DNA from 3 places in the Gottfriedia sp. NPDC058432 genome. Region 3 is predicted to be linked to each of the others. Evidence: riboswitches for the same ligand, from Rfam matches in the RefSeq annotation. Region 3 holds a riboswitch; each other region holds the start of a gene.
What was found. A riboswitch is a leader RNA that binds a small molecule or an ion and turns the genes downstream of it on or off. The one in region 3 is predicted to bind S-adenosylmethionine.

Region 1: another riboswitch for S-adenosylmethionine. It lies ahead of mmuP (S-methylmethionine permease); the one in region 3 lies ahead of ACFWM3_RS13075 (methionine ABC transporter ATP-binding protein).
Region 2: another riboswitch for S-adenosylmethionine. It lies ahead of ACFWM3_RS18475 (ABC transporter permease); the one in region 3 lies ahead of ACFWM3_RS13075 (methionine ABC transporter ATP-binding protein).

What each region holds. Positions count from the first base shown of each region.
Region 1 is NZ_JBHXLC010000006.1:57,484-67,997, forward strand. It holds gene aceA (isocitrate lyase) at 1-748, shown strand, start outside; gene ACFWM3_RS08100 (competence protein ComK) at 1,055-1,630, shown strand; SAM riboswitch class I at 1,902-2,008, shown strand; gene mmuP (S-methylmethionine permease) at 2,092-3,501, shown strand; gene mmuM (homocysteine S-methyltransferase) at 3,476-4,429, shown strand; gene ACFWM3_RS08115 (TVP38/TMEM64 family protein) at 5,087-5,728, shown strand; gene lepB (signal peptidase I) at 5,762-6,313, shown strand; gene addB (helicase-exonuclease AddAB subunit AddB) at 6,449-9,955, shown strand; gene addA (helicase-exonuclease AddAB subunit AddA) at 9,948-10,514, shown strand, end outside.
Region 2 is NZ_JBHXLC010000021.1:45,185-55,698, forward strand. It holds gene ACFWM3_RS18470 (Ig-like domain-containing protein) at 1-928, shown strand, start outside; SAM riboswitch class I at 1,542-1,648, shown strand; SAM riboswitch class I at 1,732-1,830, shown strand; gene ACFWM3_RS18475 (ABC transporter permease) at 2,059-2,991, shown strand; gene ACFWM3_RS18480 (ABC transporter permease) at 2,991-3,938, shown strand; gene ACFWM3_RS18485 (ABC transporter ATP-binding protein) at 3,952-4,974, shown strand; gene ACFWM3_RS18490 (ABC transporter ATP-binding protein) at 4,967-5,920, shown strand; gene ACFWM3_RS18495 (peptide ABC transporter substrate-binding protein) at 5,941-7,560, shown strand; gene ACFWM3_RS18500 (Fur-regulated basic protein FbpA) at 7,643-7,810, shown strand; gene ACFWM3_RS18505 (LysR family transcriptional regulator) at 8,261-9,157, shown strand; gene ACFWM3_RS18510 (GNAT family N-acetyltransferase) at 9,307-9,759, shown strand; gene ACFWM3_RS18515 (helix-turn-helix domain-containing protein) at 9,901-10,119, opposite strand; gene ACFWM3_RS18520 (DUF2975 domain-containing protein) at 10,130-10,514, opposite strand, start outside.
Region 3 is NZ_JBHXLC010000011.1:67,471-77,984, reverse strand. It holds gene ACFWM3_RS13120 (DsrE/DsrF/DrsH-like family protein) at 1-250, shown strand, start outside; gene ACFWM3_RS13115 (rhodanese-like domain-containing protein) at 272-568, shown strand; gene ACFWM3_RS13110 (sulfurtransferase TusA family protein) at 622-1,194, shown strand; gene ACFWM3_RS13105 (MBL fold metallo-hydrolase) at 1,239-2,366, shown strand; gene ACFWM3_RS13100 (sulfurtransferase TusA family protein) at 2,388-2,615, shown strand; gene ACFWM3_RS13095 (sulfite exporter TauE/SafE family protein) at 2,684-3,475, shown strand; gene ACFWM3_RS13090 (helix-turn-helix domain-containing protein) at 3,833-5,068, shown strand; gene ACFWM3_RS13085 (ASCH domain-containing protein) at 5,294-5,644, shown strand; gene ACFWM3_RS13080 (hypothetical protein) at 5,650-6,084, shown strand; SAM riboswitch class I at 6,379-6,496, shown strand; gene ACFWM3_RS13075 (methionine ABC transporter ATP-binding protein) at 6,672-7,688, shown strand; gene ACFWM3_RS13070 (methionine ABC transporter permease) at 7,678-8,346, shown strand; gene ACFWM3_RS13065 (MetQ/NlpA family ABC transporter substrate-binding protein) at 8,343-9,191, shown strand; gene ACFWM3_RS13060 (M20 family metallopeptidase) at 9,238-10,428, shown strand.

The sequences.
Region 1 (10,514 bases), on a different contig from region 3:
TCAATTGTCTTCGGAGAAAAAATGTGGCCATTTAGGTGGGAAAGTATTATTACCAACACAAACGGCGGTTCGTAATTTAATCTCTGCTCGTTTAGCAGCGGATGTAATGGGAGTTCCTACCCTTATTGTTGCACGAACTGATGCAGATGCAGCAGATTTAATTACAAGTGATATTGATCCAGTCGACCAACAATTTATTACAGGTGAAAGAACACCTGAAGGCTTTTATCGTACGAAAGCCGGGTTAGATCAAGCAATTGCTCGTGGTCTTGCTTATGCACCGTATGCAGACTTAGTTTGGTGTGAGACGTCAGAGCCAAACTTAGAAGATGCAAAACGTTTTGCAGATGCTATACATGCAAAATTCCCAGGTAAATTACTAGCTTATAACTGCTCACCTTCATTTAACTGGAAGAAGAAACTTGATGACGAAACAATTGAAACATTCCAACAACAAATTGCAGCAATGGGCTATAAATTCCAATTCGTTACCCTTGCTGGTTTCCATGCATTAAACTTTGGTATGTTTGAATTAGCTAGAAACTACAAAGATCGAGGAATGGGAGCATATTCAGAACTTCAACAAGCTGAATTTGCAAGCGAACAATATGGCTATACTGCGACAAGACACCAACGCGAAGTTGGAACAGGATATTTTGATCAAGTAGCTCAAATTATTACTGGAGGAACTTCTTCAACAACAGCTCTTAAAGGTTCTACTGAAGAACAACAATTTTCATCTAATTAACTAGTAAAAAACCACTTTTTTTAAATGTGAAAAAGGTGGTTTTTCTATTGGGTTTTATCCTAAAATTTAGTAAACAATGACACTTTTGTTAAAGTATTTAAAAAATGATATTACAAATAAAGATTTATGATATTATTTCTCTAACATCAATGTTGCTACTATACTTCATGTTAAAATTTTTTATCTGAACTTGTTAAACTTAATTGTTGGCCTTTAATTTAATTATTTAATTAAGGAAGAGGGAGCGTCAATTAAAGCCAATAAGTTTAACATTTCATAATACTAATAACAGAAGGAGTTGTAAGGATGAATCATGTGAAAGGACAAGTTAAAGTATTAAATGAGTACGAGATTAATAAGTCGACAATGGCAATCATTCCAGAATTCACGGTCGATTTAGTTGTGATTTCAAAGGTATATGAAACAGATGATAGTTTTTATGTTTTAATGAAACCGATTGAAATTATTGAAAGAAGCTGTGCTTATTTCGGGAGTAGTTACCGGGGTAGGCGTGAAGGAACTAAACAAATGATTTCCATCACCCATAAACCACCAATAGCGATCAGCTCAATGAATCAAATTTTCTTTTTCCCCACTTCATCTTCTTTAAAAGTAGAATGCTCTTGGATCTCCTACAATCATGTTGCTAATTTCAGAGGCGGTAAATACAATCGATCAGTGGTTGAATTTTTTAACGGCGTTGAACTTCCATTAGAAATATCTCGTGGATCATTTGAAAACCAACTATACCGAACTGCACATCTAAGAGCTATTTATGAAGACCGACTCAACCCTGAAAATACCCAACAAAAATCTTACAAATTAATCCCTGATAACGAAATTACATCATATATAAAAGGAATATCCATACACGAAAAATAAAAATGAAAGATTAAAAATTTAACTACTTTAACATTTAGTGAAGTAGTTTTTTTATGGGGATTATTTGGAAATTATATTTATGAAAATTAGTCCTTTTAATTCTTAATTAGTAGGATCTATTAAAGTAGATTGTTGAAATCTTATTCAATATAATGGCAGTTTAGTTGCATAAGAAATGATAAAATAGTAAGTCAATAATTAATAATTTTTTAAAAAAACAGAATTATATTGACAATTATCGAATGGATTGATATGGTTATAAAAAAAATATTTCTTATCCAGAGAGGTGGAGGGACTGGCCCTTTGAAGCCTCAGCAACAGGTCTGCTTAAGTAGACACTGTGCTAATTCCAGCGGGTGTTAACCTGATAGATGAGAGCTTTCGTTTTTATTTGTCAGTAGCGCACTCTTTTTTAGAGTGCGTTTTTGTTTTTTCTGGATAGTAACTAAAGGAGAGTTTAAATGGGGAACAAAAATGGGCAAGAATTTCAAAGGAACATGCAAGCACGTCATTTAGTCATGCTATCACTTGGTGGGGTGATTGGAACTGGCTTATTCTTAAGCTCGGGCTACACTATTCAACAAGCTGGCCCGTTTGGAACAATACTATCCTATCTGATTGGTGCGCTAGTGGTTTATCTAGTTATGCTATGTTTAGGAGAGCTTTCCGTACATATGCCTGAAACGGGCTCATTTCACAGTTATGCAGTTAAATACATTGGACCGGGTACAGGGTATACAGTAGCCTGGTTGTATTGGTTAACTTGGACTGTTGCTTTAGGTTCTGAATTTACAGCCGCAGGATTACTTATGAAGCGATGGTTTCCATCGATTAATGTTTGGATATGGAGTGCTATTTTTGCCATTTTGATCTTTGTATTAAATGTCATGACTGTTAAATTTTTCGCCGAATCCGAATTTTGGTTTTCATCGATAAAGGTTATAGCTATTGTGATTTTTATTGTTTTAGGAGCAGCGGCAATGCTAGGGTTTCTTCCGATGAGTCATTCAAAAGCAGCGCCATTATTTTCTAATTTTACAAGTGGAGGTTTATTTCCTCATGGTGCTACGGGAATTATAATGACCATGCTTGCGGTTAATTTTGCTTTTTCAGGAACAGAATTAATAGGCATTGCAGCTGGAGAAACCGCGAACCCGGAAAAAATGATACCGAAGGCCATTCGAACTACTCTGTGGAGATTGATCATCTTTTTTGTAGGAACGATTTTTGTTTTATCTGCGTTATTGCCTATTTCCGATGCTGGTGTATTAGAGAGCCCTTTTGTTGCAGTTCTAGAACGAATTGGGGTGCCATATTCAGCTGACGTAATGAATTTCGTTATCTTAACAGCTATTTTATCTGCGGCAAACTCAGGCCTTTATGCCTCTTCTAGAATGCTTTGGTCGCTTGCTAATAAGAATACGATATCTCCGATTTTTGGAAAAATGACGAAGCAAGGTGTTCCAATCAACGCCGTCATTTTCAGCATGGTGGGTGGAGCTTTGGCTTTGCTCTCAAGTATTGTGGCACCAGATACTGTCTATATCGTACTTGTTTCCATTTCCGGTCTAGCAGTAGTTGTAGTTTGGATGAGTATTAGTGCTTCCCAGTTCCTATTTCGCAGACAATTTTTGAAAGAAGGAAATTCTGAAAAGGACTTGATTTATCGCACACCACTGTATCCATTAGTACCAATTGCTTCTTTTATCCTTTGTCTGGCATCGTGTATTGGAATTGCATTCGATCCAACACAGAGAATTGCCTTATATTGCGGCATACCGTTTATTTTGTTTTGCTATGGAAGTTATTATCTAACAAAAAATTTAAAAAAGAGGGGCGTAGATTATGTCGAACAAAGTCAATCCAATTGATGCTATTTTATCCCAACATTCCATTATGCTTCTTGACGGAGCATTAGCTACAGAATTGGAGGCGCATGGATGTAATTTGGACGATCCCCTTTGGTCGGCACGTGTGTTACTAGAAAATCCGGAACTTATTTATCAGGTTCATTCGGACTATTTTCGTGCTGGTGCGGACTGTGCCATAACAGCAAGCTATCAAGCTACTATTAGTGGTTTTTCCGCGCGTGGAATACAAGAACAGGAAGCTTTGGAATTAATTAAGAAAACGGTGTTACTTGCAAGAAGGGCAAGAGATGATTTTTGGAAGGAAAATAAGCAAACGAATAGGCCTAAACCATTGGTTGTTGCATCGGTTGGGCCGTACGGGGCTTACCTTGCAGATGGTTCAGAGTATGTAGGCAACTATGGTGTGACAGATAAAACATTAGCAGACTTTCACCGTTCGAGAATGTCAGCGTTAATTGAAGCAGGTGCAGATCTATTGGCATTTGAAACGATTCCTTCTTTGCAAGAAGCAAGAGTATTAGATACATTATTACGTGAGTTTCCAAAAACATTTGCGTGGCTTTCCTTTTCGTTAAAAAATGAGAAAGAGATTAGTGAAGGTATAAAACTCGTAGAGTGTGCACGAGTTTTTGAGAAAAGTGAACAAATTGTAGCGATAGGCATCAATTGTGCGCCAGTAACCGTTGTGACTGGTGCAATACAAGAGTTGAGGGCAAACACCAAAAAACCGATTATTGTTTATCCAAATTCTGGTGAAACTTATAATCCAGAAACAAAAACATGGCATGGTCATGAACAATGTAACGTGTTGGATATTCAATCTGAAGAATGGTACCAAGCAGGTGCACGTTTAATAGGTGGATGCTGCAGAACGACACCTTATCACATTGAGGAGATATCGAACAAGTGGCGTTCTTCCGAGTATTGAACCAATTGAAGGTGAAGGGGATATTCGTAATTAAAGTTAACGAATAAGTTCATTTAGTTATTCAAAAAATAGTTCATATTTCTGAAAGTTATTCAACTAACGCGTTCTTTAGTTGTACAACGTGATCGACGATTTTGTCGATCTTTTTTCAAGATCTTAATCTAACAGACCCAATAAGAAAAACTATATAAATTAACATGAAATTTGTTTTCATCTATATTAATCTTTGGTGTTTCTGGAATGAAGATTTAAATACTTCTTATGTATAGAGTTATTTTGATTTATTGATTTTAAATGTAGTATTTTATTCCTGTTTTTAAATTCTTTTTACTTTATTTGCTCCGTAATCGTGGCTTTATTTGAATTTTTTTTAAAACTTTTACTAAATCTTTTAAGAAATTACTTATTTAATTGACAACTACTTTTCCATTTAGTGAAGTAGTTTTTTTATTTATTCAAAGAATAGTTTATTAGAATTACATTAAGCATCATTAGGAACAAATTAGTAAAAAAATAATTATAAGATGAACAGTCAAATTATTACAAAAAATACTAGTTAGAATCATTTATTATTATTGAATAAATAGTTATATGTGATAATGTTAACAGTAAGGATATCTATTTAGAAATACGGCTTAAGGAGAGATTCATATTTAAATGAACGTTTTTGACTTAAAGGCTTTTTTTACAGAAGAACATTTTTTACATCTCATTCAACAGTACAAAGACTATGGTCCATTAGTTGGAATATCAATCCCTTTTATTGAAGCAATTTGTCCAATTTTACCTTTAGTCATTTTTGTATTTGCTAATGCTGCAGCATTTGGGCCTTTATTAGGTTTTTTATATTCATGGATTGGTTCTTGCTTAGGTTCCATTTTACTATTCTATGTTGTTAGAAAATTTGGTCAGAAACGATTTTTTTCATTTGTAAGTAAGCATAAGAAAGTAGAATCTTCAATAGGGTGGATTGAAAAAAGGGGATTTGGCCCGATTTTTATTATGTTTGCATTTCCGTTTTCACCATCTTTTTTAATAAATATTGTAGCTGGTCTGTCACGTATTAAAATATCACAATTTCTAATCGCATTAGTACTTGGAAAGTTTACTATGATTGCCATGATTAGTTATTTAGGGAAAGATTTAACTTCAGTGTTTCAAAACCCGATTAAAGCAGTGTACATAGGAATTTTTATATTCGTATTATGGATTGTTGGGAAAGTGATTGAGAAACGTATGGACATCAAAGAAAAAACACCAGAGAAAAAGAGAGCGCCTCAATCATCTGATGAGCAATAAAGCATTATTACTCAAAAGGGAGAGAGCAACTTTATGCTAAGAAAAGAAGTATTTGACTGGGGAAAAGCGATCATTATTGGGATCGCAATTGCTTTTATTGTAAGAACGTTCTTATTTTCTACATATGTAGTTGATGGGGAATCTATGATGCCAACATTAAAGGATGGAAACTTACTAGTTATAAATAAATTTGGATATGAGATTGGTGATATTAACAGATTTGACGTAATTGTATTTCATGCAAATAAGAAAGAAGATTATGTTAAGCGTGTGATTGGTTTACCTGGAGATTCAATTGAATATAAAGATGATCAGCTTTATGTTAACGATAAAAAATGGAATGAACCATATTTAAATGATTACAAGAGTTCTTTAAAAGGAACAGCTTTTACACCTGATTTTAATTTAAACGAAGTTACAGGTAAAACGAAAGTTCCACCAGGTTATGTTTTTGTTGAAGGGGACAATCGACCAAAAAGTTATGACAGTCGTTTGTTTGGATTTGTAAAAATTGATAAAATTGTAGGGAAGGTCGACCTACTTTATTGGCCAATTTCAAGTTTGAATACGAATTTTAACAAATAAGCTCCTTATGGGGGCTTTTCTTATTAATTACACATTTAAACACTGTTTCAAATTAGAATATATTATAAAACGAGTCCGTGCACTTATTACCAAAAACAAACCATTATTCTAATACTTTAAGGAGGGAGCTAGTTAATGTCGTTTCAATTTATATTAGGACGTGCAGGAAGTGGAAAAACGCATCATATTTTAAATGAAATTACAAATAGATTAAAAAATGAAACAAAAAATATCATCTTTATTGTACCTGATCAAATGACCTTTCAGATGGAATATGAATTAGTTAGAAGGCAGGAAAAGAAGGCGATTATTAATTCCCAAGTTTTTAGTTTTACTCGATTAGCTTGGAAGGTTTTACAAGAAACAGGTGGAATAAGTCGGATTCATATTGGTGAAATTGGAATTTCTATGATTCTTCGAAAGATTATTGAAGAAAAGAAAGAAGAATTGAAAGTATTTCATCACGTTGCTGATCGACAAGGATTTTATAAGGAACTAACAGGTCTTATTGCTGAGTTTAAAGGTTTTCAAGTTTCTTCAGATGAATTATCTTCTGTTATTTTACAAATGGAGCAAAATTCATCAAAGGATCATATCTTTATTCAACAAAAGATAAATGATATTCAAATAGTGTTTGATGCTTTTAATACATATATGAAAGATAAATACCTTGATTCGGAAGACTATTTAAATTTGTTGATTCAAGAATTACCTAAAAGTGACTATATAAAAGACAGTATTATTTATATTGATGGATATTATGACTTAGCACCTCAAGAGCGAAATGTAGTTGAGGAGCTAATGAGATATTGTAGTGAGGTAAATTTCTCTCTAACAATTGACCGACCATATGATGATTTTTTACCACATGAATTGAATTTATTTTATAAACCAGCGCTTCTATATCAACAAATTAAAGAGATAGCTTTAAATACAAAGCAAACAATAGAGGAACCGGTTATTTGTCATCATAACTTTAGAAATCAATCGAATGATTTGAAGTATTTCGAAACAAATTTTGATAACAGGCCAGTTAAGCCTTCGTTTGAATCAGATGGAATTAAGATTATGTCGGCATCTAATCGTCGGGCTGAAGTAAATGGGATTGCGAAAGATATTATTCATAAGGTACGTGAACAAGGATACCGATATCGTGATATAGCAATTTTCTTAAGAAATGGAGATTCATATTCACATTTGATTTCAACTATTTTTCATGCGTATGAAATACCAATTTTCATAGAAGAAAAGCGTTCAATGCTAACGCATCCATTATTTACGTTTTTACAAGCTACTTTCGATATCATTCAAAAAAATTGGAGATATGAATCAGTTTTCAATGCATATAAAACAGAATTAGTTTATCCATTTGAAAGTAATCGTGATCAGAATCGTGAACAGCTTGAGTTATTTGAGAATTATTGCATAGCGTATGGTAAGCAAGGAAAAAGGTGGACGATTGAAGAACCATGGAAGTACCGAAAGTATCGCTCAACTGAAGGTATTGATAGAGGGATAACAAACGAAGAGCTAGAATTCGAGGCATTAATCAATTCAGTAAGAGATTTATTAGTAAAGCCAATTCTTACATTTCAAAGCAATCTAAAGCAAGCAAAAAATGCGAGAGAAATGTGTGTAGCATTGTATGAATTTGTTGAATCACTGGATATTTCAAGGAAGCTCCAACGTTTAAAGGATGATGCTGAAAATCGATCTAATTTAATTGAAAGCAAAGATCACGAGCAAGTTTGGAAAGGGTTTATCCAACTTTTAGATGAATGCGTTGAATTAATTGGAGAAGAAAAGCTGTCACGTAAAACATTTTTTGAAATTCTTCAAACTGGTTTTCAATCACTTGAATTTGCGAATGTTCCTGCATCATTAGATCAAGTAAACATAGCTGATTTTGATCATTCAAGATTACAAAATGTAAAGTGTGCTTATATCATTGGTGTAAATGAAGGGGTTATTCCAAGGAAGGCCAATGAAGATGGACTATTAGGCGACACTGCTCGAGAGTTTTTACAATCATTTGGAGTGGAAGTAGCACCAACAAGCAAGCACCAATTATTTGTAGAAAATTTTAATATCTATACTGGAATTAATCGAGCAAGTCATGAGTTAATCATTAGTTATCCGTTAGCAAGTGATGATGGGAAAAGTCTTGCCCCATCAAGTCTCATTCAAAGAATAAAATCGATTTTTCCAAATATACAACAAAGATTTGAAAGTGGAGATTTAACATTTAGTTCTGTAGAAGAACAACTAACATCTATTACAAATTATGGTACAGCATTAACGAATTTAGTGTCTCAGCTTCAAGTTTGGTCGACTAAGGAAACTGAAACGAATATGGATTTATGGTGGACGCTTTATAATGTTTTACGAGAAAATACTGATTCAAAAGATAAACTGTATAAAGTGATAAGTAGCGTAATGTATAACAATGTTGCGAAAGATCTTGGAGAAGATTTAAGTACAGAATTATATGGGGAAGAATTGAGTGGATCGGTATCACGAATTGAGCTTTTCCATCAATGCGCATATGCCCATTTTGCACGTTATGGACTAAAGCTACAAGAACGTGAAATTTATAAGTTTGAATCATTTGATATGGGTCAATTATTCCATAGTGCTTTAACAATTATTGGAGAGAATCTTTTACAGGCCGGGAAAAGCTGGAGTAGTTTAACGAATTCAGAATGTGATGAATTAGCAGCAAAAGTAGTAGACGAAATCTCTCCAAAGTTTCAACGTGAGATTTTGTTAAGTACGAATCGATATATGTTTTTAAAGAAAAAAATGAAGGATGTTATTGCTAAAGTATCCTCAATTTTAAGTCAACAAGAGCATTCAGGTAAATTTGTCCCTGTTGCTTTAGAAGTACCATTTGGTATGGGTAAACAGTTGAATTCTTATGAACTTCCGATTGATGGAAAAAGAAGAATGGTATTAAATGGCCGAATTGACCGAATTGATAAAGCTACAAGTGAAAAAGGCGATTACCTTCGAATTTTGGATTATAAATCAACAAAAAAGGAATTAAAATTATCAGATGTTTACTATGGACTTGCTTTACAGTTACTAACTTATTTAGATATAGCTGTAGCAAATTCAACAACTTTACTTGGAAAACACGCGGACCCGGCTGGCATTCTGTATTTCCATGTTCAAAATCCGATTGTTAAAGTTAAAAATAATATCGAATTCGATGAAATTCAGGATGAGATCTTTAAAAAGTTTAAAATGAATGGATTACTATTAGAAGATCGTGAAAGTAATTCGTTAATGGATGAAGCATTAATTCAAGATGGAAGCTCTTCAAAAATTGTGCCGATTAGGCTTAAAAAAACCGGAGAGTATATGGCGAAATATTCAAAAACGGTAAAGCCTGAACAATACCCAATGATGACGAATTATATAAAGCAAAAATTTACTGAAGCTGGTCAGCAAATATACAACGGTTTTGTAGAAGCAAATCCATATCAGCAAAAGGATAAAATACCATGTACATATTGCTCGTACCAATCAGTATGTCAATTTGATGCGAATGTAAAAGGAAATGAATATCGTGTTCTACCTCCTTTAGAAGATAGCGAAGCACTACAAAAAATGATAGAGGTGGTGAATAAAGATGAGTAAAGAAGAAAATAACGCAAGTAAAACAACATGGACAGTCGACCAGCAAAAAGCGATCGATTTCGAAGGGTCAGATATTCTTGTAGCCGCTGCCGCTGGTTCTGGAAAGACGGCTGTTCTTGTTGAACGAATTATTCAAAAAATCATTCGCGATGAAAATCCAATAAATGTTGATGAATTACTAGTAGTTACTTTTACAAAAGCAAGTGCCCAGGAAATGAAAGAAAGGATTGGTATTGCATTAGAGAAACAACTTGTAAATAATCCTGAATCTGATCATTTAAGGAAACAAGCTTCTTTATTAAATAAAGCTTCAATCTCAACTATTCACTCTTTTTGTACTGAAGTCATTCGATCAAATTACTATATGGTAGAATTAGATCCGAACTTCCGTACTGCAGAAGAAATTGAGATTCAATTACTGATGGATGAAGTGTTAGAAGAGTTGATGGAGTCAGAATACAGTGATGAATCTAATTTAGTCTTCTTTGATTTAGTTGATCGATATACTAGTGATCGAGATGATAATGATTTACCAAAATTAATATTAAAGCTATATCGT
Region 2 (10,514 bases), on a different contig from region 3:
AGAAATATCGGGGAAAGCTGAAGCAAATGCAACTTTAAGGTTGATGATAGGTGGTAAAGAATACAGTGCAAAAGCAGATGGCTATGGAAATTACAAAGTAACCATCCCAATCCAAAACGCTGGAACAACAATTTCAGTCGAAGCAAAGGATAGTGTCGGAAATGTAAGTTCTGCTAAATTTATTAAAGTCGTTAAAGTGGCTCCCAACATCCCAACTGTAAATACAGTCAATAATAAAACGAACATTGTATCGGGAAAAACCGACGCATATGCAACAGTAGTAGTAGAACTCTCAGGGAAAATATTCAGTGCAAAAGCGGATCAGTATGGAAATTATAAAGTTACTATACCAATTCAGAATACTGGAATAAGTATATCTATTACAGCACAAGACAGTTCTGGTAAAGTAAGTGCAGCAAGAAGTACTAAAGTTGTAAGAATAGCTCCAAATATCCCATTAGCCAATACAGTCAATAATAAAACGAACACAGTTACTGGTAAAACAGAAGTAAATGCAACAGTGGGTGTAACAATCTCTGGGAAAGTATATAGTGCAAAAGCGGATAAATATGGGAATTATAAAGTAGGCATTCCAATTCAAAATTCCGGAATAAGTATATCAATTACAGCAAAAGACAGTTCTGGAAAAATAAGTGCAGCAAGAAGTATTAAGGTTGTAAGAGTAGCTCCGAACATACCAATTGTAAATACAGTAAAATACTATTCTACAACAGTAACAGGGAAAACCGAGAAGTATGCTATTGTAACTGTCAAAATTGGGACAAAAACATACACAGCAAGAGCAAATGTATCAGGAAACTACAAAGTACATATTCCAAAACAGCGAGCGGGAACAAAGTTAAATGTAAATACAAAAGATTCCAAAGGATTTGTAAGTGCTACTAGAGTATTAACAGTTTTAAAATAGTAAAAAGGCCAGTAATCATTCGGGGAATTGCGTTAGTTAAATAAGAAAAAAAGATCCTTCTCAAAAAAAGAAGGATTTTTTTGTGTTAATTATTACAATCAGTAATGAACTTTTTTATCTTTTTCTGAAAATTTTTCAACTGATAAATCAACATTTTTTATTAAGGCAGTAAAGAATTTTTTTATCCAAAAACACCAGCAAAAGGATTGAACCTTTTAAAAGAAGGCTCAATTCTTTTAATTATTATTTGAAAAAGAAAAAATCAGTAAGATCGTTAAAAACATCTGTGTTTTTTTTACTGAAATTTGCAATCAAACTAGTTATTTTAATATAACAATCATCATCTTCGTTTTATAATTTTATTACGTTCAATTTAAGGAACTAATAGAAAGAATCAAAATAAATATGTAAGGCTAATCTAAAAGTATTTTTACTTGGTAACTTTGAAAATAAATTATTAGTGTTTGGAGTGACAAGGTTTTCTACAATAGTTTGGAATTAATTTCCAAAAATTACTGAAAAATCTAACATTTAGTAAATGGGTTGACGTGATTTTTTTTATCGGTTAATCTTGTTTCAATCAATTAATAAAAATAAATTACATAACAAATAATTCTTATCCAGAGAGGTGGAGGGACTTGGCCCTATGATACCTCAGCAGCGGGTTCTATATGAACACTGTGCTAATTCCATCAGGGTATTGCCCTTGAGAGATAAGAAGAGTAGATTTTCCAACAAATCCTCTTCTATCTAAGAAGGGGATTTTTTTCATCTATACCCTTCATAATAACTAAATAAATTATTTCTTATCCAGAGAGGTGGAGGGACTGGCCCTATGAAACCTCGGCAGCGGGTTCTTGTAATACCGTGCCAATTCCATGGGAGATCCCAAAAGATAAGTAGAGTTAGTAAAAAACCTCTCAACTTGTCTTTGTTGAGAGGTTTTTAGTCTGAAGTAGAATAATTCCTTTTGAACGTGGAGCTTTATAGAAGAAGACATGGGAATTATTTGGTTTTAATACCAAGTATTCATATGTGAAAAATGTGATTTTGGTATTCTTAAGTGTTGTTGCCACCAATTTAGGTGTTCTACAGATAAAACATTTTTTTAAAGGAGGAAGGTACTGAAAATGCGATTTTTATTTAAAAGATTAATAACAATGATTGTTACGATTTGGATTATTATCACTCTTACCTTTATCATTATGCATCTCATTCCCGGTGATCCGTTTGCATCAGACGCAAAATCATTACCTGAAGAAATTGTCAAGAATATGCGGGCTAAATACAATTTAGATGAACCGCTACATGTTCAATACCTACTATATCTTAAAGATTTATTGCATTTTAATTTTGGTCCATCTATTCAATCGAAATCGAGAGGTGTAAACACATTAATTGCAGAAGGATTTGGACCATCAGCATTATTAGGAATTCAAGCATTGATAATAGCTTGCGTTGTTGGAATTGGATTAGGAACGATTGCAGCGTTAAAGCATAATAGATTACTTGATTATGTATCAATGTTTATAGCAATTATTGGAATTTCGATTCCTAGCTTTATATTAGCCCCTTTATTAATAAAATATTTTAGTGTTCAGTGGGGGCTATTACCAGTAGCATCTTGGGGGACTTGGAGCCATTCTATATTGCCGACGATTGCTTTGACAGTAGGTCCAATCGCAATAATTACTAGGTTTGTCCGTACTAGTATGATTGAGGTTTTGAATCAAAATTACATAAAAACTGCAGAAGCTAAAGGACTGTCAACAATTGAAATTGTCGTCAAGCATGGTATTCGAAACGCTTTAATTCCAGTTATTTCTTTTATTGGACCTTTATTTGCAGCGGTTATTACTGGAACTTTTGTAATCGAGAAAATATTCGCTATCCCAGGACTAGGTAAATATTTTGTAGATAGTATTTTTAATCGAGATTACCCAGTTATTCTAGGCACTACTATTTTTTATAGTTTTATATTAATTGTTACGCTTTTTATTATAGATTTGTCCTATCGTTTGATTGATCCACGAATAAAATTTGGAAAAGGAGATGAATCATAATGAATCAACCAGAAACGAATCTCGACTCTCTCTTTCATCCAGTAGATCGGTCGACAATGCAGAAACAAAAAATTATAAGGCCCCAAAAAAACTATGCGAATGAGATTGTTAGAAAGATAGCTAAAAATAAGCTTGCAGTAGTTGGCTTTATTTTACTTACAATCATTATTATTCTTTCAATTATTGGGTCTCATATGGTTCCATATAGTCCAAGTAAACAGTCTTTAACACAAGGAAATTTATCGTTATCTAGTAAACATTGGTTTGGAACGGATGATTTAGGTAGAGATGTGTGGTCAAGAACATGGGCTGGTGCTAGAATATCGCTCATTATCGGATTCTCTGCAGCATTAATCGATTTAGTCATTGGAGTGTTTGTAGGTGGTATTTCTGGCTATATGGTTGGAAGAAGTAAAATCGGAGATCGAATCGATAGTGTTTTAATGAGAATTGTGGAAATTCTTTATGGGATACCGTACTTACTAGTAGTAATTCTCTTAATGGTTATTATGAAGCCAGGACTAGGAACGATGATTTTAGCCTTATCAATCACTGGCTGGGTAGGAATGGCAAGAATTGTTAGAGGGCAGGTCCTACAATTAAAACAACAAGAATTTATACTCGCTGCAGAAAAGCTTGGTACATCACATTGGAAAATAATTTTAAAACATTTCATTCCGAATATGATGGGAATTATTATTGTTAATTTAACGTTTACGATTCCTAACGCTATATTTGCTGAATCTTTTTTAAGTTTTCTAGGATTGGGAGTACAGGCCCCGTCAGCAAGCTGGGGTACAATGGCAAACGATTCATTGGGGGTTATTTTAAGTGGACAGTGGTGGAGATTGTTTTTCCCAGGTCTAATGATTTCATTAACAATGTTTGCTTTTAATGCTTTTGGTGATGGATTACAAGATGCATTGGACCCCAAATCGAATAAGTAAGGAGGGATAAACAGTGAATTATTTATTAGAGGTCAATGATTTACATATCTCTTTTCATACAAATGGTGGAGAGATTCAAGCTGTAAGAGGTGTTTCATTCCATGTCGATCGTGGAGAAATTTTAGCCATTGTAGGTGAAAGTGGTTGTGGAAAAAGTGTAACAGCCCAATCCATTATGGGGATGATTCCAAAAACTTATGGAAACATAAAAGAAGGAGAAATTTCCTTTAAAGGAAAAGACTTAATAAATTTTTCAAAAAAGCAATATCAAAGAATAAGAGGATCTGAAATAGGTATGATTTTTCAGGACCCTATGTCTGCATTAAATCCAACAATGAAGATTGGTAGACAAATAGACGAAGTGTTAATAAAGCATAAAAATCTATCGAAAAAGGAAGCCAAACAAAAAACAATCGAGTTGCTACAACAAGTTGGAATTCCAGATTCGTTTAATCGTTATTCCGAGTATCCTTATGAGTTTAGTGGTGGTATGAGGCAACGCGTAGTAATCGCTATGGCTTTAGCTTGTGACCCTGAATTAATTATTGCAGATGAACCGACGACTGCACTTGATGTGACCATACAGGCACAAATTCTAGACTTGTTAAAGACCATCCAAACGGAGAGGAACTCTTCTATTATCCTAATAACTCATGATTTAGGTGTAGTTGCAGAAGTAGCAGACCGGGTTGCAGTGATGTATGCAGGAATAGTGATTGAAAGTGGAACAGTGAATGAGATTTTCGAAAATCCAAAACATCCATATACATTAGGCTTACTCCAATCTGTTCCTAGGCTTGAAATATTAGAAACAGAAAGGCTAGTACCAATTGAGGGAGCACCTCCGGATTTATTTTCACCGCCAAAAGGATGTCCTTTTGCTGAAAGATGTCCTTATACAATGGAAGTTTGTGTGGAACATATGCCAAAAATTGAGTCAATTACAGAGTCTCATCATGTCAGTTGTTGGTTAAACGATCCAAGAGCATTTAAACAGAAAGAACTCATTGGAGTAAGGAGTGAAAATATTGTCTGAATATGTACTAGAGGTTACTGATATTAAAAAGCATTTTAAAGTAGGGCCAAAGAAAACAGTTAAATCCGTTGATGGAATATCATTTGGAATAAAGAAGGGAGAAACGCTTGGACTTGTTGGAGAAAGTGGTAGTGGTAAATCCACACTCGGACGAACTGTTGTCGGTCTATATGAAGCAACTACAGGCAATGTTTCGTTTGAAGGAAAAAAACTATCGGAGTTGGATTCTAAAGGTAAAAAAGAGTTTAACAGACAAGTGCAAATGATATTTCAAGATCCACATAGTTCGCTTAACCCGAGGATGAAGGTTGGAGATATTGTCGCAGAAGGGATTGATGCATATAAATTGTTAAAAGGAAAAGAGAAAAAAGCAAGAGTAATTGAACTGCTTGAACAGGTTGGTTTAAATAGGGAACATGCAGATAGGTACCCACATGAATTTAGTGGAGGTCAACGCCAAAGAATTGGAATTGCTAGAGCATTGGCGGTAAAACCATCATTTATTGTTGCTGATGAAGCAATTTCCGCATTAGATGTATCAGTCCAAGCTCAAGTTATTAATTTACTACAGGATTTACAAAAAAAAGAGCAATTAACTTATTTATTTATAGCACATGATCTTGCAATGGTTAAGCACATAAGCGATCGAATCGGTGTGATCTATTTGGGGAAAATGATGGAATTGGCAGAAAGTACGACATTATTTAAAGAACCTCTTCATCCTTACACTAAAGCACTTTTATCAGCGATACCAGTGTCTGAACCAAGGTTGCGGGGGACAAAAGAACGCATTGTACTTTCTGGTGACCCACCGAGCCCATTAAATCCCCCTTCAGGATGCCCATTTAGAACTAGATGTCCAATGGCAATGGATATTTGTACTTATAAAACACCTGAGTGGAAAGAAGTTAGCATAAACCATTGGGTTTCATGTCACTTATTTTAAAATAATTGGAGGTTATACAATTGAAGAAAAATTCATTCATTCTTATTTCAATATTGATATTTATTTTAGGATTAGCTGGATGTGGGAGCAACTCTACAAGTAGTACTGTGGAAAAAGGAAACGATATTAAACAAGAAATAGTGGCTAACTTAGCAGGAGAACCTTATACATTAGACCCTGCCTTTGCATCTGATACAACTTCTTACTGGGTTATTGATAACCTATACGAAGGCTTGTATCGCTATGATAAGAAAGGGAATATTGTCGAAGGCGTAGCGAGTAAGGTAGATGTATCAAAAGATGGGAAAACATATACTTTTACAATCCGAGACGGACTAAAATGGTCAAATGGTGATGATTTAACAGCTAATGATTTTGAATTTGCTTGGAAAAGGGTTTTAGATCCAAAAACGGCGGCTTATGATCCTTCAAGCTTTTATTACATTAAAGGTGCTGAGGAATATAATACTGGGAAGGGATCAATTGAAAGTGTTGGTATTAAAGCAATCGATTCTAAAACATTAGTTATCCAGTTAAAAACACCAATCGAATTCTTTCCAAAAGTATTACTTGGGCAAGCTTTTTTACCGGTCGATAAAAAAGTAGTAGAAAGTAATAAGGATTGGGCAGCAGAGGCACAAACAATTGTAACAAATGGAGCTTACAAATTATCAAGCTGGAAGCATAACAATGAATTAACGATTGAAAAAAGTAATGCTTATTGGGATCAAAAAAATATAACAATTAATAAGGTTCGATTTAAAATGGTTGCTGATGCAACGACTGAGTATCAAATGTTTAAATCAAATGAACTTGATTTAGTAAAGAACTTACAACCCGAAGCAATTGAGCAAGAAAAAAATAGTAAAGAATTTGTTAATTCAAAGCAATTTAGTGTTTATACATACTCTTTTAACTTAAATGAGAAGCCCTTTACAAACTCAAAAATCAGAAGAGCATTTGCTGAGGCAATTGATCGTGAAGCAATTACAAAAAACATCTCTAAAGGAGGAGAGGAGGCAGCTTACGGTTATGTACCTTTTGGAGTAAAGTCTCCTTCAGGAAAAGATTTTAGAGATGAGGCAAAAAAATACTATAAGTTTGATAAGGAAGAAGCTAAGAAATTACTTTCAGAGGGCTTAAAAGAAGAAGGTTGGAGCAAATTACCAGAAGTAACACTTAAATATAATTCAGAAGCAAACCATAAAAAAATTGCGGAAGCACTTCAAGAAATGTTTAAAGAAAATCTAGGTGTAAAAGTAAAATTAGAAAATCAGGAATGGAAAACTTACATTGATACGTTTAAGCAAAAGAATTTCCAACTTGCTAGAATGGGTTGGGGCGGAGATTTTCTTGATCCATATCCTGTATTGAATCTTTACAGTAAGAACAGCTCAAGTAATTTTACAAATTGGAGTAACCCGAAATTTGATAAATTATTGGAGCAATCGTTAATTGAACAAAATGAAGAAAAAAGATTTGAGTTATTGCATCAAGCAGAGGCTGTATTAATGGAAGATATGCCAATTATTCCTATTTATTTCTCATCGCAGAATTCTTTAGTGAAGAAAAATATTAAAGGTATTCGCTTTGATCCGTTGAACAATCCAGACTTCCGTTTTGCAAAAGTAACAGAGTAAGTAAACTATCAAGCCATGAAATAAGGAAAGCATTTAATCTTTAAAAATTGAGTAGTTCTAAGGGGGGATAGAAGTGGAAAATATGTTGAGAAAAGCGGTAGAAACTAGAAAGCATTATCTCATTAACAAGCTTATTAAAATTGGAATATATAAAAAAGAGTCATCTCATTTATTTGTTCTAACGCTAACCGAGCTTGAAGATGAATATAATCGTGTAATAAGTATAAAAAGAAGTAAAAAAGTAAATTAAAAAAATCACCTAGATTATTAAATATATACAAGCAATGAGTAAGTATAAGATCAAAAGCAGCCATTGGCTGCTTTTTTAATTTAGTATTTGCAGGAGAGTTTAATAAAGAAACTGGTAAAAAGTACAGAATTTATTACTAAAATAGTACATGCAAGGGGGCATAAATTCTAAAAGAAAATTCGTTTCTAGGATGACTATTTAGTTTTGTGATGTGTGAATAATAAGAGGATAAGAATAGTTTTAATGAGTCTGTTTTTTCTTATTAAAGTAGATGAAGTGAATGACAAGATTGTTCAATAAGGACTTCACAGTTAAGTATTCTATATTTACTCTACTCTAGGCGCACGCGGATGATGAGTTTTTGAATTGTACTACTTTTTCATGCTAGAATGAATACAACTTCAATTGAAAGAAAATATAAGTGTGTATACTCTTATTCGAGGAGAATTTATGAATTTCGAGCAAATGGAATACATAGTAAAAGTTGCAAGCGAGAAATCGATCATTAAGGCTGCAGAAAAATTACATATTACAAGTTCAGGGCTAAGTCAATCGATCTCCCAATTAGAGCATGAAATGGGAATAAATATTTTTAACCGTTCAAGAAAAGGAACATTTCCAACAGAAGAAGGAAAGATTTTAATAAATAGAGCTAGTGAAGTCTTAGAAATTATCAGTAAGTTAAATGAAGAGCTGTCTGATTATAAAAATAATAAAAAGATTCATTTGAAAATAGTAGCTGCTCCTACTTTTGCAGCAGTACTTCTACGAGCAATGAACAGAATTAAAGATGAACATCCGAATGCAACGATTGAAATCGAGGAAAAAGATCCACCACTTATAATGGAAACAATTAAACACACTGAATATGATTTTTGCTTTTTCCCTCAAGATTTAGAGATACTAAAGGGTGAAAAAAATATTAACTATGAAATAATTCGGACTGATCGTGTTCACGCTATTGTAGGAAAAAACTCCCCGCTCTATCATCTTGACTACGTAACAAAAGCTGATGTATTCGAGATGGATACAGCGTGTTATTCAATCTATTCTGATTATTACTATTCTAAATTAATTAAAGAAAATAAAAATAAAATAAGAGTAACTACAAACAGTATGAATATTCTTACAGAGGCAGTTAGAGAACATAATGTATTTGTCTATTCTCATGAGTCAGGCGCTAAATTTCATCCATACATTCAAAGTGGAACCTTAAGATCTATTCCATACAAAGAAAATAATGAATATGTTGTTAAGGATTTATGGGTAATCTATCCAAAAAATAAAAAGCTTTCTATTATAAGTAAAAAATTTATCGAAATCGTTAAAGAAATAGCCACTCAATGATGAGAGGTTATTTTTTATTTAAGAATCTTTTTCTACTAAGTACCAATAGAATAGTTGAATTAGGATAAACGTCCTAATACACTATTGGAAAAATTTGTTAAAATTAGGATAGAGTAATTTAGCTCAAATAATTTAACAAAGGGGAAAATATGCAGAATAGAAACGTAGAACTGGTGGAACTAAATGCAGAAAATTGGTATGAATGCTGTCTATTAGAGGTATCTGAAGATCAAAAGAGTCACATCGAGCCGAATGCAATCTCGATTGCTCAATCGAAATTTGAATCTTCACTAAAGCCATATGCTATACATTTTGAAGGTAAAGCGGTTGGATTTTTAATGTTTAATACTACTGAAGAAGAGCTAGATGGCTATTGGATCTATAGAATAATGGTTGATAAGAATTTTCAACAAAAAGGACTTGGTAAGATTGCAACTCAGTTAATGATCGATGAAATGATTAAACTACCAAATGCCAAAAGAATTGTTGTAGGATATCACCCTGAAAACTTAGGAGCACATAATTTATATTCAAGTTTAGGATTTATTGATCATGGCGATCGATTTGGTAAAGAAATAGCAGTAGTATTAGATATAAAGTAGCTATGAATGTTCCAAAGGATAATTTTTTGTCGCTAATATCAGAGTAAAATACATCAATAAACGTAAAGAAGGGATAGCAATTAAGCTATCCCTTAAATTCTCGATTCATTCCAGTAAATTAAATAAAATTGCTGTCTGTTTTTATTGGGTGTCTTCGTCGATTTTGTACTCCAAAATATCACCTGGCTGACAATCCAATGTCTTACAGATTGCTTCTAATGTTGAAAAACGAACGGCTTTTGCTTTACCATTTTTCAGAATGGACAGGTTTGCCATCGTAATTCCAACCTTCTCCGAAAGCTCCGTTACGCTCATTTTTCGTTTTGCTAACATCACATCAATATTAATAATTATCGCCATACCATCCACCTCAGACCGTTAAATCATTTTCTGATTTTATGTTAATCGCTTCTTGTAGAAGCTGTTGGAGGATAGCAGCAAAAACGGCGATAACCAACGAAGCAAAAATGATGATCATCCCCAATATTCCAACAGGAGGGTCAACTTTCTTCGCTATAAAACGAAAGAGTGGCATACCTAATACATATATACTACTGATTGCAATTGCACAGTATTTTATGTTCATTAATGCCTTTACGGATAATTCTGAGAATGCTGTGTTATTGTCAATATACCGTAAAAGATTAAATGCCTGATAGAGGGCAATATAAAAAGGCACAGCAGCTCCATACATCACGATGAAAACAAGATATTTCATTGCGGCAATATTTGGATACAATTTTGAAGAGAAATTC
Region 3 (10,514 bases):
TCTTTCTAAAATGAATTTTGCTGGTTTTGGACCAAAAATGATTAAGGATATTATTAAAAAGCATAATGCACTACCTTTACCGCAATTAATTGAAATGGCTCAAGAGCAAGATATAAATTTAGTAGCATGTACAATGACAATGGATCTGTTAGGTCTACAAACTGAAGAGCTATTAGAAAATATTCAGTATGCTGGGGTTGCAGCCTATATTGGTGAAGCAGAAGAAGGTCAGGTTAATTTATTCATTTAAATTTGAAAGGATTTGAATAACATGAAAGAAATTACTGCGATTGAGCTTGAAAATAAATTAAAAACTGGAAAAGAAGTAAATCTTATCGATGTGCGTGAAGTAGATGAAGTTGCAGCAGGGAAAATCCCAGAAGCTATTCATATTCCACTTGGATTAATCGAATTTCGACTACACGAATTAGATAAATCAAAAGAATATATTATGGTTTGTCGTTCAGGAGCTAGAAGTGGTCGTGCGACGGAGTTCCTTCAATCTCATGGGTTTAACGCTAAAAATATGGTAGGCGGAATGCTTTCTTGGTTCGGCAACGTAGAATAATTTTTTGATTAAATATATACCCCAAGCGGTATTTTAAGTATGGAGGTTGTCAGATGGAACTGATTAAATCAAACGTGAAATTGGATGCAAAAGGATTAGCTTGTCCAATGCCGATTGTGAAGACTAGAAAAGCAATGAAGGAATTAGAAAATGGGCAAGTAATCGAGGTTCAAGCGACTGATAAAGGATCAAAAGCAGACATTAAAGCTTGGGCAGAAAGCACGGGAAATCAATACTTAGGAACAATCGAAAATGGAGAAGTATTACTTCATTATTTAAGAAAATCTTCAGATGAAAATACAATTGAAAAAAAGTTTGAAAATGTTGTTACAAACGATGATTTAAACGTGAAGCTACAAAATGAAAATATAATTGTTTTAGATGTAAGAGAAGAAGCAGAATATGTGTTTAATCATATACCAAAGGCGGTATCAATCCCTTTAGGTGAATTAGAGAACCGATTGTCAGAGCTAGATAAAGATAACGAAATTTATATCATTTGCAGAACAGGTAACCGTAGTGATTTTGCTGCTCAATTATTAGTTTCGAGTGGTTTTACAAACGTGTTTAATGTAGTACCTGGAATGACTGAGTGGTCTGGGGAAACAGTGAGCATAAAAGGTTAATCTAATTTTTTTTGAAAAATATTATACTATGGGGGGTATTGAGGATGGCAGTCAAATCAATGTCTGCAAAAGAGATTACAAAAAAAATATTTGATAAAGAAGAACTATTCATTTTAGATGTCCGAAATACTGACGATTTTAATGATTGGAAAATAGAAGGTTCAAATTTTGAACATTTAAATATACCTTATTTTGATTTACTAGATGGGGTTGAAGATATATTAGATAAGATTCCTACAAGTACAGATGTTTTAGTTGTGTGTGCTAAAGAAGGCTCTTCCATCATGATTGCAGAGATGCTTTCAGACGAGGGACTAGACGTAGCTTACCTTCAAGGCGGAATGAAAGAGTGGAGTGAACATCTAGAACCAGTAAAAATTGCAGATTTGAAAAACGGTGGAGAACTGTATCAATTCGTCAGAATCGGTAAGGGATGTTTATCCTATATGGTTATCTCAAGTAATGAGGCTGCTATTATTGATTCCACTCGAATGACGGACATCTACATTGATTTTGCAAATACGAAGAGTGCAAAAATTACAAATGTATTTGATACCCACCTTCATGCAGACCATATTTCTGGGGGAAGAAAAATTGCTGAGATTACGGGAGCAACCTACTGGCTACCACCAAAAGATGCTACAGAGGTTACTTTTGAATATAGTCCATTAGAAGATGGGAATAAGGTAATGATTGGTGAAACAGCAATCAGTATTGAGGCTTTTTATTCACCAGGTCATACAATTGGATCAACTTCATTTGTTATTGATGAAAAGTTCTTACTTTCTGGTGATATTTTATTTATCGATTCAATTGGAAGACCAGATCTTGCTGGTATGGCAGAGGATTGGGTTGGGGACTTACGCGAAACCCTTTATAAAAAGTACAGAAACTTATCGCTTGAATTAACCGTGCTTCCATCACACTTTATGGTGATTAGTGAATTGAACGAAGATGGTAGTGTTTATAAAAATCTCGGCTATTTATTTAATCAGAATCATGGGTTGAACATTGAGAGTGAAAGTGAATTTAGAAAGTTAGTAACTGAGAACTTGCCACCACAACCAAACTCATATCAAGAAATCCGTGAAGTAAATATGGGGAAAATTAGCTTAAATGAAGAAAAACAGAGAGAAATGGAAATCGGTCCAAATCGCTGTGCAGTACGATAATGAAACTTGGAGGGAAATAAAATGGAATCTACAAAATTATTAGATGCAAAGGGCTTAGCATGTCCAATTCCAATTGTAAAAACAAGAAAAGCAATTGCAGAGATTGAAGCAGGCGAAGTACTAGAAATTCATGTTACTGATAAAGGTGCTAAAAATGACCTTGCAGCTTGGGCTAAATCAGGTGGACACGAATTATTAAATTATACAGAAGAAGACAATGTTTTAAAATTTTGGATTAAAAAAGGATAAGTAAATAGATTAAGTGGAAAAGGAGAGTTAAGAGTTACATCTCCTTTTCTATTATAGGGGGACTTAAAATGGAGTGGACCTTAATTTTAGTACTTTTCTTAGTTGGTTTTTTTGGGTCCTTTATTTCAGGAATGGTAGGAATTGGTGGAGCAATTATAAATTATCCAATGCTCTTATTTATTCCTCCATTATTAGGATTTGCTGCTTTTACTCCTCATCAAGTTTCAGGTATAAGTGCTGTCCAAGTAGTATTTGCAACTTTAGGTGGAGTATTAAGCTATCGTAAAAGCGGTTTTTTAAACAAAAAAGTAATATTAAGTATGGGAATAAGTGTCCTAATAGGAAGTTTTCTTGGTGGATTCGGTTCAAATCTACTTTCAGAACATGGGATTAATCTTGTTTACGGAATTTTAGCAATGATTGCGGTCGTATTAATGTTTATTCCTCGAAAAAACGTCGAGATGTCAGCAGATGGTCAAATTTCAATTAATGTATGGCTTGCGGCTGGCCTAGCATTTGTTGTGGGCACTAGTGCAGGGATTGTTGGTGCAGGAGGAGCATTTCTGTTAGTACCAATCATGTTAACAATCTTAAAAATACCAACTCGTGTGACAATCGCTTCTTCACTTGCAATCACATTTATTTCTTCAATTGGCGTAACGATCGGGAAAATCTCTACTGGTCAAGTTGAAGTGTTGCCTACTATTATTGTTGTAATTGCAAGCTTAATCGCCTCACCATTAGGTGCAAAAATAGGCAAAAAAACAAAAACGCAGGTTTTACGAGGGATTCTGGCAGTTTTAATTGGTTTTACTGCTTTGAAAATTTGGTTTACGATTATTAAATCATGGATTAGTTGAATAACGGTTAACTGTAAAAAACAGAAAAACTATTGAGAGTTTTTCTGTTTTTTTATTGGCATGTATCACATTCCTTGCTTCTAACTTTTCGAATTACAGATTAGGAGAAATTAATAGGTTAGTGAGGAAGATCATAATCACCAATGCTTTTTTCATTGTTGTAACTGGAAAGATGATGGAAAAAGGACAAGTAAAAAATTAAATAATGTTCTTTAAGAATTAAAAGTAAGATTATGGTAAAATAATTTGAAGATTTGATAAATTCTATAAGGAATAAAGCTCTTTTAGTATAGCTACTACATTTTTCTAGGAACTACATAATTATATTATCATTAAGTTTTAAAGAGGGAGAAATTCATGCAAGAAGGGGAAATCATAAAATTTTATCGCAAAAGGGCAGGCCTAACTCAGGAGGAGCTTGGAAAAGACATTTGTACATCCACTCATGTTAGTAGAATTGAAAGAGGTGAAACTCAATATTCTAAAGAAATAATTGAGTTATTTTCTGAGCGCTTAAAAATTGACATACAATATGAAATTAACTACTTTAACAACATAGAAAAGAAGTTAAATAGTTGGCATACATCAATCATTAAGCAAAACATGATCGAGGTGGAGAAAGCCAAAAAAGATATTGAAAAAAATTATATCATTAATTTTTCTAAATATGCTCCGCTCTTCCAATTACTTCAAGCAAGATATTATCTCCTGCAGAATGATTTTGAAAAGACAAAAACCATTTTAAAGGATATCCAAAAAAAACATCCAGATCTTCCCCCTTTTGAAAAGAACTTGAAATGGCTTGTATGGGGCATTTTATATGGAAAAACTGATAACTACGAAAAGTCTATTCAAGTATTAAAAAATATCAATAAGAGTGAGTTGGGGAATCTAGAATACTATATCTACTTGTCACTAGCCTACTACCAGGTTAATCCTAAATCAATCATGACATATGTTTACGCAGAAAAAGCATTGAAGTACTTCAAGAAAACGTATAACTACTTAAGAGCAATTGATGCGGAGGCAATCTTACTTCTAATAAAAGGAAACGAAAAGAGCTTTGATTTTCAGGAAGTTTTGGAATCATATCATAACCTTATTGAAGCCTCTGAAAGAGTGAATGCACTTGATCGAAAAATCTTACTGCAAAATAACTTAGCAGATTTATACTTAAAGAGAAAAGATTTTGAAAACGCGCAAATATTATTTAAGGTGACACTTGATAAGGTAGATCGGTCTTCTTATAAATACGTTAAATACTTGTATAACTATTTGGAAAGTAGTTTTTTGGGGAATTTACTACAGAAAAATGATTTGCTTAAAAAAGCTAATGAAGGAAAAGCTATTGCAGAAAAATTGGACTCCAGTTTATTCAAAATATTATTCCGACTTTTAATCTATCTTATAGAGGATAAACTCGATCAGTATTATATTTTTATGGAGAAGACAGCCTTAATCTATTTCCAGTCAGTAAGTAATATGGTTGTTTTTAAAACATATGTCGAAAAATTATATAACAACTACATAGAAACTAAGAATTATGCGAAAGCAATCAATCTATCTAAGTTTATTTTAGAAGAGAATATTTAGGGAAGATAAAAGCACATATTTGATTAGACTGAACCCAATAAAGTAGATCGAGGCAACGTTGGTTTTAAAGGGTGTTATTTTATGCTATGCTTGTGTAACTTATTGCTGTTTCAAATATCTTTCATAAAAATTTGCTAATTTTGTACTAATTTAATTAAAATGGAACTAGTCGTTTTTTTTTTTAGTCTTTACGATAAATTTAAATTGAAATGGAGAATGAATTAGATGACAAATCAGAATGAAACGAATGCTTTACCGCCAAAAACATGTACAATTGAACGCCTTGTTACGCTTCAAGAGGATGTTGAAAAAGTATTGGCAGGACAAAAAACTGCTACTCGCCGAAACGGAAGATATGCAGATGTTGGGGAAGTGATGACCCTTCAAAATAATCAGTATGTTGTTGAAAAAGTTTATTCTCAAGCCCTTGGTGAATTGACAGATGAGGATGCTAAGCAAGAAGGCTATGCGACAGTAGAAGAGTATAAACAATCGATCCTTTCAATCCACCCTGGGATGCCTTGGTTGCCAAAAATGAGGGTATGGGTTCATGAGTTCCGTCTCATCCAAGAATAATTTTCATGCTGTATAGATTTCTTCTTTATATACATATTGCTAGTGTAATCCTATCGATTGGCCCTTTTTTTGTATTGATTCCGATACTCAAAAAGCTGCATACCTCAAAGTCTGCGATACAACAGATTTATTTGGATGTATTCCGGTTTGCTGTCAGATTGGCAAAGCATGCTGGGCATGTATTGGTTGGATCAGGGGTTTTGTTGGTACTAGTGGGTCATTGGTCGTGGAAGACATCTTGGATTGTGATGACGATTCTTCTTTTGGTGAGTTCATTATTTTTCCTAGCTAGAGCCTTTTCACCGACCATTCGGAAATTCAGTGAACCAACCCATGACCAGAAAATGCTAATTCAGAAGCTTCGTCGATCCATCTGGATTTACATCGTTCTATTGATGGTTATGCTATGGTTCATGGTAGTAAAGCCTGCATTATGGTAGGTATGATTCAATTAAGCAGACAGGTTCTCTTTTATCGGAGGCCTTGTCTGCTTTTTTGGTCTTCTTTTAAATGAAATGCTTATACAAACTCAAAAAATAAGTATATTGACCTATTTCAAATGGAATATAGAATAGGTTTTTTTGATTTGAATATAAAGGACCTAAGACCTTATTCATAAAAAAAATGCTATTTTAAAACACAATTTATTCTAAAAAACTTAAAAATAATTCTTGACGTATTATAAAAAGAGAGATAACATGAACTCAATAATTTAAAAACTTAATAAATTCTATTACTTATCCAGAGAGGTGGAGGGACTGGCCCTACGATACCTCGGCAACGGGTTTGTTGTTTCGAAACAAATACCGTGCTAATTCCTGCAAATCGTTTAAGCGATTTGAAAGATAAGAAGTAAAGTGGCTTATATATTATAACCCCTCTTCTTATCTGTCTTATTGGATAAGAAGGGGGGTTTTTTGATGAGTTGCCATAGGAGAAAAAGGAGAAAATATAATTATAAAACCTAGTTTTCGAATGTGTTTACTTAGTTATAATGTTTGGAATAACTTGCATTGGAGGAAGAAATTTGATTGAGATTAAAAATGTCTCCAAGGTTTATCCTGGAAGGCCACCAATTAAAGCTTTAAATAATATTAATATGAAAATTGAGAAAGGTGAGATCTATGGAATCATTGGCTTTTCCGGAGCGGGAAAAAGTACATTGATTCGTTGTTTAAATAGACTTGAAGAGCCAACAGAAGGATCAGTTCTGATAGATGGATTGAACTTAATGACATTAAATGATGAAGAGTTACGTAAGACACGTAGAAAAATTGGTGTCGTATTCCAACACTTCAATCTACTTTCAGCCAAAACGGTATTTGATAATATCGCAATGCCGCTATACCTTGAAGGAAAGAAGAAACGGGATGTTCAGGAAAAGGTAATGGAATTAATTGAATTTGTTGGACTGACAGGGAAGCAAGATGTATTTCCGGGGCACTTATCGGGGGGACAAAAGCAAAGAGTTGGAATTGCAAGGGCACTTGTAACAGACCCAGATCTGTTGCTATGTGATGAAGCTACATCTGCATTAGACCCTGAAACAACAAAGAATGTATTAGAGCTTTTAAGGAAGGTAAATAAATCCTATAATCTTACAATTTTTCTTATTACCCATGAAATGAGTGTAATTCGTGATTTATGTGATAAAGTGGCTGTCATTGATGATGGTGAAATTGTCGAGGAAGGTAATGTTTACGACGTTTTTACGAATCCACAAAAAAGTATTACAAAGAATTTTGTTAACACTGTATTACAAAATGAGGTGCCGTCTAAGTTATCGAAAACATTATCAAAGGGGAAATATTATCAATTAGTCTTCCTAGGTGAAAAGGCAGCCAATCCACTATTATCGGAGGTTCTTAAAAAATTCGATATTCATTTAAACATTCTTTATGGATCGATTACAGAGCTACAAGAAAGACCTTATGGGAATTTGCTTGTGGCACTAGAAGGAACAAAAGAGGAAAGCGCAAAAGCTATTAAATTTATTTCGGAAAAGGGGATAGATGTAAGGGAGGTTGAGTTAAATGGAGCTTAATTGGGAATTCTTTTGGCCGCAGTTTTTACAGGCAACTCAAGATACATTTCTAACTGTACTAGGGTCATTTATTTTTGGCACAATCATAGGATTGCCTTTAGGTATTATCCTAGTTGTAACAAGGCCAGGTCATATAATGGAAAACAAACCTTTATTTACGTTGTTAAATACCATTATAAATATTGTTCGATCTGTACCATTTATTATTTTACTAGTTGCCATTATACCGTTTACTAGATTATTGACGGGAACGTCCATTGGCGTAGTTGCAGCAATTGTTCCGCTTTCAATCTTTGTAGGGCCATATTTGGCAAGATTGATTGAGAATTCCATGCTAGAAGTGGATAAGGGAGTGCTGGAAACTGCCTATTCAATGGGAGCAACAAAGTTTCAAATCATCGTGAAGTTTATTTTGCCTGAAGCAATTCCATCGTTGATTCTATCATTTACAACAGCAACGATTGGATTGATTGGATCGACTGCGGCAGCTGGTGCTGTTGGTGCTGGGGGATTAGGTGACTTAGCTATTACATATGGTTATCAGCGCTTTGAAACATTGGTTATTGTCATTACAGTTGTTTTACTAGTAGTTATTGTTCAACTCATACAAAGTTTAGGAAATACGTGGTCAAGATACGTAAGGAGGAAAAGAGGATGAAAAAGTTTTTTACTATTTTTGCAGCATTATTATTAACGGTTTCGGTATTATCAGCATGTGGTTCTAATGTATCATCAGGTAATGGAAAAGAGAGAACAGTTAAGATTGGTATTAACGGTGATGATTATGAACTTTGGAATATTGTACAAAAACAAGTGAAAAATGAAGGGATTAAATTGAAAATTATATCATTTTCAGATTATGTTCAGCCTAACACAGCACTTAATGACGGTAGCCTTGATTTAAATTCTTTTCAAACGATTACTTATATGAACCAATTTAAAGGCGATCATAATTTAGATATTTCAGCGATTGGCTCGACAGTGATTGCGCCAATGGGGATTTACTCACATAAATTTAAAGAGCTAAGTGATATTCCAGATGGAGCAACGATTACGATACCAAATGATGTTACGAACGCTGGCCGTGCACTTAAACTATTACAATCTTCAAAGTTAATTAGTTTAGTAGATAATTTTGACCCTAAAGGAAGTATTGAACAAATTAAAGAAAATCCTAAGCATTTAAAAATCAAACCGATTGCTGCAGGGCAAACAGCTAGATCATTGGATGATGTGGCAGCAGCGATCATCAATAATGGATTCGCCGTTCAAGCGGGCTTAGACCCTGCAAAGGACCCACTTTATAAAGAAGATCCTAATGATAAAGCAGCTATGCCGTATATCAATGTTATTGCATCTCGTACGAAGAATAAAAATGACAAGGACTTTGCAAAGATTGTAAAGGCTTATCAATCAAAAGAAGTTCATGATTACATTATTAAACGTGACAAAGGTGCTACGGTTCCAGTAGTCATTACGATTGATAAAATTAAAAATCTATAAAGCTAGTTCATGCTTATTTAAAAGAATGGAAGGGAGAAAAGTTTAAATGACAGTCAAAATTGAAACACAAAGAGAGCAAATTGTGAAAAGTATTGAGGAATCGAAGGAAGTTTATCTTGAAATTAGCCACAAGATTCATGAGAAGCCTGAAATTGGCAATCAAGAATTTTTTGCATCAGAAACACATACTAAAATTTTAGTAGAAGCTGGTTTCGATGTCACACGTAATATTGCAGGGCATGAAACAGGCTTTGTAGCAAGAAAAACGTCATCTAAGCAAGGCCCAACCATCGCTTTTTTAGCAGAATATGATGCACTACCTGGTCTTGGTCATGCATGCGGACATAATATTATTGGGACAACGAGTGTAGCAGCAGGAATCGCTCTTGCTGAAGTCATTTCTGAGATCGGAGGAGAGGTTGTCATATTTGGAACACCAGCAGAAGAGGGTGGACCAAACGGAAGTGCAAAAGGGAGTTTTGTAAAAAATGGATTACTAGAAGACGTTGATGCAGCTCTTATGCTCCACCCAAGTGGTAAAACTGGTTTGTCGACTCCATCTTTGGCAGTAGATCCTTTAGACTTCCATTTTTATGGAAGAGCAGCACATGCTGCTGGGTCTCCAGAACATGGAATTAATGCTTTAGATGCAGTAATCCAGTTATTCAATGGAATTAACGCCCTTCGTCAGCAGCTTACTAGTGATGTTCGCATACACGGGATTATCACTCATGGAGGCGATGCACCAAATATTATTCCAGAGTATGCTTCAGCAAGATTTTTCATCCGTGCTAGTACTTGGAAAAGAACGGAGGAAGTATCCACTAAGATTCGTAATATTGCCGAAGGAGCAGCAATTGCAACTGGCAGTACTGTGAAAATTGAAAGATTTCAAAATGAAGTCCATGATTTTATTATCAATCAATCTCTTGATGAGATTGTAGGTGAAGAACTAAGCCTATTGGGTGAAGTAGTGAATAGCAAAAGCGGCGGGCTTGGATCTACTGATGCCGGAAACGTAAGCCACGTTGTTCCGACTTCTCACGCATATATTAAAATTGGACCTGATGATTTAATTGCTCATACGAATGAATTCCGTGAAGCTGCGAGGTCGCCACTTGGTGATCATGCTCTAGTTACGGGAGCAAAAGCATTGGCTCTAACGGGCTATCGTTTAATTACCGATAAAAACCTTTTGGAAAAGGTTCAAAATGAATTTCAGCAAACAGAAAAATAGTTAGCATGAACGGTCAGAAAGATGGACGGAATTACCATCTTTTTGACCGTTTTATTTTTGATAGCTCAGTCTAATGACGTTATTTC